DNA from 2 places in the Kocuria salina genome. Region 1 is predicted to be linked to the other one. Evidence: predicted binding sites of a transcription regulator. Region 1 holds the regulator's gene; the other holds the start of a gene.
What was found. The regulator HrcA, encoded in region 1, represses chaperone genes, less so after heat shock. The targets are predictions, from matches to a motif close to TTNGCACTCGNNNNNNNCGAGTGCNAA.
Positions count from the first base shown of each region.

Region 1 (3,472 bases):
TAGAGCCGGGTGTTGAAGCGGTAGAGGTGCGGTTCGCCGCGGTTGACCCGGACCCCGCCGATCAGGGAGCCGACGGCGAGCAGCAGCCACGCGGCGGCGGCGGCGAGCGCGAAGAACCAGCCGATGAACGGCACCGGGGCGAGCAGGATCCCGGTGACCACCACGAGGGTCGGCAGCAGGGTGAAGTTCATGGCCTCCATCGACTCCTGCTCCGTGAACGGGCCGCGCCCGCGGAAGACGCGGTGGACGAGGAACGAGGGGAGGAAGCCGATGACGCCGCCGAAGTGCGCCAGGGTCGCCCACTGGTGGTCCTCGGTGACGGTCAGCGGCTGGGCCACGGGGGAGAGGCCCTCGAACGGGGCCCCGGCGTTGTCGCGGCTCGGTCGGGGGTCGGTCTGCACGGGCACGGATGTCCTTCGGCGGTGGGACCGCGGCGGGGCCGCGGACGGTGGGTGGGACACGACCATCCTACCGAGCGGCCCGGAGGGCGGAGGATCCGCCCCGCGCACGTGTGCCTTTGTGACGATCTGCTGGGCGTTGCCCGTGCACGCGGGGCGCCGGGTCAGGCCCCGGGGGCGGTGAGGAAGTCGATGAGCTCCTCGACCCGGCCCAGCAGGGACGGCTCGAGGTCGGCGTAGCTGTCCACGCGGGACAGGATGTGCTGCCAGGCCCGGCTGAGGTCTCCGGGGGTGCGGTGCGGCCACCCGAGGGCGGCGGCGGTGCCGGTCTTCCAGTCCGTGCCCCGCGGGACCACGGGCCAGGCGTCGATGCCGAGGGTGCGCGGCCTGACCGCCTGCCAGATGTCGACGTAGGGGTGGCCCAGCACCAGGACGTTGCCCGCTGCGCCGGGCAGGCGCATGGTCTCAGCGGCGATCCTCGACTCCTTGGAGCCGGCCACGAGGTGGTCGACGAGGATGCCGAGCCGCCGCCCGGGGCCCGGCCCGAACTCCCGCACGGCGGCGGGCAGGTCGTCGATGCCGTGCAGCGGCTCCACGACGATGCCCTCGACCGCCAGGTCGTGGCCCCACACCTTGGCCACCAGTTCGGCGTCGTGGTAGCCCTCGACCCACACCCGGGAGGCCTTCGCGGTGCTCGCGCGCAGCCCCTCGACGGCCACGGAGCCCGAGCGCGTGCGGGAGGGCTTGCGCGCCGCGGGGGCCCGGCGGGGCTCGACGACGACCACGGGCTCGCCCTCGAGCAGGAACCCCGGTCCCAGGGGGAACGCCTTGACCCGCCCCCTCCGGTCCTCGAGCCCCAGCACGCGCATCCCGCCGATGGTCTCCAGGGACACGACCGCGCCGACCCAGCCGGTCGTGACGTCCTCCAGGAGCATTCCCGGGGCGACCGGGACCTCCGCGGAGACCGGCCGGCGGCGGGCGAGGGCGTCGTCGTCGAGGCTGCGCGGCCCCCAGCCGTGGTGGCTCATGGTCGTCCTCCCGGGTCGCGGTGCCGCGCGTCCGGCGCGGATCAGCCGGAAGCGTACCAAACCGCGGGGGCGACCGGCCGTCGGACACGGGGGCTACACTGGACGCCGTTGGCACTGTGGCCACCCGAGTGCCAGGGCATCTTCGGGGGCGTGGACGGACCGGGGAGGAGCGACGTGAACCATCCGAGACGACTGCAGATCCTGCAGGCCATCGTGGAGGACTACGTGCACTTCCGCGAGCCGGTCGGCTCCAAGGCCCTCGTGGACCGGCACCGGCTCGGCGTCTCCTCGGCCACCGTGCGCAACGACATGGCCGCGCTCGAGGAGGAGGGCCTGATCACGGCCCCCCACACGAGTTCGGGCCGGATCCCCACGGACAAGGGCTACCGCACGTTCGTCGACCAGATCGCGGCCGTCAAGCCGCTCTCGGGTCCGGAACGGCGGGCCATCCAGCGGCTGCTGGACGACGCCGCGGACATCGACGACGTCATGGAGCGCACCGTGCGGCTGCTCGCGCAGCTCACCCAGCAGGTCGCGGTCGTGCAGTACCCGCACGCCTCCGGGGTCACCGTGCGCCACGTCGAGGTCGTGGACCTCGGCGCCGGCCGGGTGCTGGTGGTGCTCATCCCGACCAACGGCCGGGTGGCGCAGCGCGTCGCCGTGCTGCGGGCCCCGCTCGAGGAGTCCCAGCTGCTCGAGCTGCGCGCCCGGGTGCTGGCCGCCGTGGTCGGGCGCTGCCTGACCGCGGTGCCGGACGCCCTCGCCGTGATGACCGCGAGCACGGCCCCGCCGCTGCAGCCGGCCGCCGCCGCCGTGGCGGAGGCCGTCGGCGCCCTCGCGGCGGGCGGGGCCGAGCACCGCATGGTCATGGCCGGCACCGCCAACCTCGCCCGCTCCACCGGGGACTTCCACCTGAGCATCGGCCCGGTCCTCGAGGCCCTCGAGGAGCAGGTGGTGATGCTCCGGCTGCTCTCCGAGATGGAGCAGGACGCCCGCGGGGTGGCCGTGCGGATCGGCACGGAGAACGCCGAGGGCCCCCTGTCCGAGGCCGCCGTCGTCGCCACCGGCTACGGGCCGCAGTCCAAGGTGGGGGTCGTGGGCCCCATGCGCATGGACTACCCGTCCACGATGGCCGCCGTGCGCGCCGTCGCCCGCTACCTCTCCCGTATCCTCGGGGGCTGAGCCCCCACGGGCCCCGTCCCCCGGGGCCCACCAGCGAAACCCACCACAGACCTCTCGACAGAACGGACCACGGTGAGCGATCACTACGAGACCCTGGGCGTGTCCCGGGACGCCAGCCAGGAAGAGATCAAGAAGGCCTACCGCAAGAAGGCCCGCCGGCTGCACCCCGACGTCAACCCCGGCCCGGAGGCCGCCGAGGACTTCAAGCGCCTCTCCCACGCCAACGACGTCCTCTCCGACCCCGAGAAGCGGCGCGTCTACGATGCGACCGGCAACGAGAACGGCACCGACACCGGCTTCGGCGGGGGCTTCCCCGGCACGGGGTTCGGCTTCGCCGACATCTTCGACACCTTCTTCCAGGGCGCCGGCGGCGCCGGCTCCGGCCGGCGCGGACCCGCGTCCCGCACCCGCCAGGGCCAGGACGCCCTGATCAACGTCCGGGTCACCCTCCGGGACGCGGTCTTCGGCACGGAGAAGAAGATCACCGTGGACACCGCCGTGGTCTGTCCCACCTGCGACGGCACCTGCTGCCAGGCGGGCACCCAGCCCGAGACCTGCGACGTCTGCCACGGATCCGGCCAGGTGCAGCGCCAGGTCCAGTCGATCCTCGGGACCGTGGTCACGGCGGCGCCGTGCGCCACCTGCCAGGGCTTCGGCACCGTCATCAAGCACCCGTGCCACGAGTGCTACGGCGAGGGCCGCGTGCGCGACCGCCGCCCGCTGACCGTCAAGATCCCCGCCGGCGTCTCGACCGGCAACCGGATCCGCCTCTCGGGTCAGGGCGAGGCCGGCACCGCAGGCGGGCCGAACGGCGACCTCTACGTCGAGCTCAAGGTCGATCCCGACCCCACGTTCGAGCGCCAG
Region 1 covers NZ_SSSF01000009.1:17,795-21,266, reverse strand. The annotation lists gene E7Z53_RS16020 (DUF4870 domain-containing protein) at 1-407, opposite strand, end outside; gene E7Z53_RS16015 (DUF3097 domain-containing protein) at 563-1,426, opposite strand; gene hrcA (heat-inducible transcriptional repressor HrcA) at 1,601-2,608, shown strand; gene dnaJ (molecular chaperone DnaJ) at 2,681-3,472, shown strand, end outside.

Region 2 (3,472 bases), on a different contig from region 1:
CGGCTGCCGCAGCGCGCGGCGGACGATGCCGAGCGCGGTCGCGGCGTCCCCGGTGAGCCCGAGGTCGGACTCGTCGAGGACCTTCGCGGCCTGCACGAGGGCGGTGCCGCCGCCGGCGACGATGCCCTCCTCGAGGGCCGCGCGGGTCGCGGAGACGGCGTCCTCGATGCGGTGCTTGCGCTCCTTGGCCTCGACCTCGGTGGCGGCGCCGACCTTGATCACGGAGACCCCGCCGGCCAGGCGGGCGAGCCGCTCCTGGAGCTTCTCGCGGTCCCACTCGGAGTCGGTGCGCTCCACCTCGGCGCGGATCGTGGCGACCCGGTCCTGGATCTCGGCCGGGGTGCCCCCGCCGTCGACCAGGGTGGTGGTGTTCTTGGTGACCGTGACGCGCCGGGCGGTGCCCAGCTGCTCCAGGGTGACCTGGTCGAGGCTGATGCCCAGCTCGCTGGTGATGAGCTGGCCGCCGGTGAGGACGGCGAGGTCCTGCATGATCGCCTTGCGGCGGTCGCCGAAGCCGGGGGCCTTGAGGGCCACGACGTCGAGGGTGCCGCGCAGCCGGTTGACCACGAGGGTGGACAGGGCCTCGCCCTCGACGTCCTCCGCGATGATGGTCAGCGGCTTCTTGGCCTGGAGGACCTTCTCCAGCACGGGCATGAGCTCGGGCACCGAGGAGATCTTGCCCTGGTACAGCAGCACCAGGGAGTTCTCCATGACCGCTTCCTGGCGCTCGGCGTCGGTCACGAAGGACGGGGACAGGTAGCCCTTGTCGAACTGCATGCCCTCGGTGACGTCGAGCTCCACCTCGGTGCTCGAGCCGTCCTCGATCGTGATGACGCCGTCCTTGCCGACGGTCTCGAAGGCCCGGGCGATGAGCTCGCCGATCGCCGGGTCCTGCGCGGAGATGGTCGCCACGTGGGCGACGTTGGTGCCCTCCACCGGGCGGGCGTTCTCGAGCAGGCGCTCGGAGACGGCCTCGACGGCCTTCTCGATGCCGCGCTTGAGGCTCAGCGGGTCGGCGCCGGCGGCCACGTTGCGCAGGCCCTCCTTGACGAGCGCCTGGGCGAGCACGGTGGCGGTGGTGGTGCCGTCGCCGGCGACGTCGTTGGTCTTGGTCGCCACCTCCTTGGCGAGCTGGGCACCGAGGTTCTCGTACGGGTCGTCGAGCTCGACCTCGCGGGCGATGGTCACGCCGTCGTTGGTGATCGTGGGGGCGCCCCACTTCTTGTCGAGCACCACGTTGCGCCCGCGCGGGCCGAGGGTGACCTTGACGGTGTCGGCGAGCTTGTTGACGCCGTTCTCGAGGGATTTGCGGGCGGCGTCGTCGAACGCCAGCTGCTTGGCCATGGGCGAAGAGCTCCTTCTGGGGTGGCTGGGGTCGCCAGCGGGTTTCGGGGTCTGGATCGGCGAAGGGTGCCCGCCGCGGGCCCGCCGGAACAGCGGGGCGTGCGGCGGGCACCCTTCGTCAGGACTGCGCGGTCTGCGCCGGGTCGGTGCGGCCCGGTCTACTTGACGACGACGGCGAGCACGTCGCGGGCCGGGAGGACCAGGTACTCCTCGCCGTTGTACTTGACCTCGGTGCCGCCGTACTTCGAGAAGATCACGACGTCGCCCTCCTGGACGTCGACCGGGATGCGGTTGCCGGAGTCGTCGACACGACCGGGGCCGACCGCCAGGACCTTGCCCTCCTGGGGCTTCTCCTTGGCGGTGTCCGGGATGACGAGACCGGACGCGGTGGTCTGCTCAGCGGCGAGCGGCTGGACGACGATGCGATCCTCGAGAGGCTTGATGGAGACCGACACGATCTCTCCTTGTCTGTAGGGGTGGAAAACGGTGGGCGACCGCGGGCGGAGCCCGCCGTCGAGCTTCGGGCCGATCGGCGCACCGACCGTCGTCGCGGTGCCGGTCGATCGCCTGGCCCTTAGCACCCTCACCCGGAGAGTGCCAAGGCCAACTGTAGGAGCGGGCTGGCAGTCGGTCAAGGCGAGTGCCAGCGCGCCGACCCCCGCGGGAACGTCCGGCGGGAATTAGGTCACGCCCGTGTTCGCCAATGATTTGCCTCACGCCCGCCCGACCCTCTAGGTTGAGCGGTAAGGCAACCCTTACCTCGGCCGAGCAGCGGTGCCCTCCTCGACGTCCCGGCGCATCCGTGCGCAGGTCCGTCGCGCCCATCGGATCCCGCCGGCGTCCGCCACCCCGGAGCACGCCGGCGTCCTCTGCACGAAGGAAGACCATGAACCGCACCCAGCACCCGGCTGCCCTCCTGGCCGTCGCCGGTGTCCTCGCCCTCACCGCCTGCGGCACGGCCCAGGGCGACGAGGCCGCCTCCGCGGAGTCGTCCGCCCCCTCCGCCGCCACGGTCGAGGTCGAGGACAACTACGGCACGCAGACGGTCGAGGCCCCGCCGGCGTCCGTCGTCGCCACCGACAACCGCACCTTCGAGACGCTCGCCGAGTGGGGCGTCGAACTGGCGGCGGCCCCGCGCGCCCTCATGCCGGACACCATCGCCTACGCCGACGACGAGTCCGTCGTCGACCTCGGCAACCACCGCGAGCCCGACCTCGAGGCCGTCGTCGCCGCGGACCCCGACCTCATCGTCAACGGCCAGCGCTTCGCCGACTACCGCGAGGACTTCGCCGACCTGGTGCCGGAGGCCACCATCGTCGAGCTCGACCCGCGGGAGGACGAGCCCTTCGACGAGGAGCTGAAGCGGCAGACCTCCGTCCTGGGCCAGGTCTTCGACCGCGAGGACGAGGCCGAGCAGATCAACGGCGACTTCGACGCGGCGATGCAGCGCGTCGTCGACGGCTACCGGCCCGGCGACACGGTCATGGCCGTCACCGTCTCCGGCGGCGAGATCGGCTTCATCGCCCCGGGCAACGGACGCACCCTGGGCCCGCTGTTCGAGATCTTCGACTTCGCACCGGCCCTCGAGGTCGAGGGCGCCAGCGACGACCACCAGGGCGACGACATCTCCGTGGAGGCGATCGCCGACTCGAACCCCGACTGGATCCTCGTGCTGGACCGCGACGCCGCGATCTCCGCCGAGGACCCGGAGTACACCCCGGCGCAGGAGGTCATCGAGAACGCCGCGGCCCTGCAGAACGTCACCGCGGTGCAGGAGGGCCAGGTCGTCTACATGCCCCGGGACACCTACACCAACGAGGGCATCCAGACCTACACCGAGTTCTTCGACACCCTGGCCGACGCCATGGGCGCGCAGGACTGACCCATCGTCCGGACGGCGGTGGCGGGGTCCGCCCCACCACCGCCGTCCGCCGGGCACGAGGCCGGAGGAAGGACTGACCCCATGTCGACGATCGTGTCGAGACCCCCCGCGGCGAGCAAGGGCTCGCTGTTCGACTGGAAGCTGCTGCTCGGTGCGCTCGGCGTCCTCGCGCTGCTGGCCGCGTCCCTCCTCACGGGGGTCTACGACGTCTTCGGTGCCGAGGACGGCGACGAGATGTTCGCGATC
Region 2 covers NZ_SSSF01000005.1:19,199-22,670, forward strand. The annotation lists gene groL (chaperonin GroEL) at 1-1,344, opposite strand, end outside; gene groES (co-chaperone GroES) at 1,503-1,799, opposite strand; gene E7Z53_RS10945 (siderophore ABC transporter substrate-binding protein) at 2,231-3,226, shown strand; gene E7Z53_RS10950 (ABC transporter permease) at 3,308-3,472, shown strand, end outside.
Region 2: the regulator HrcA is predicted to act here: its motif matches at 1,965-1,991, upstream of groES (co-chaperone GroES).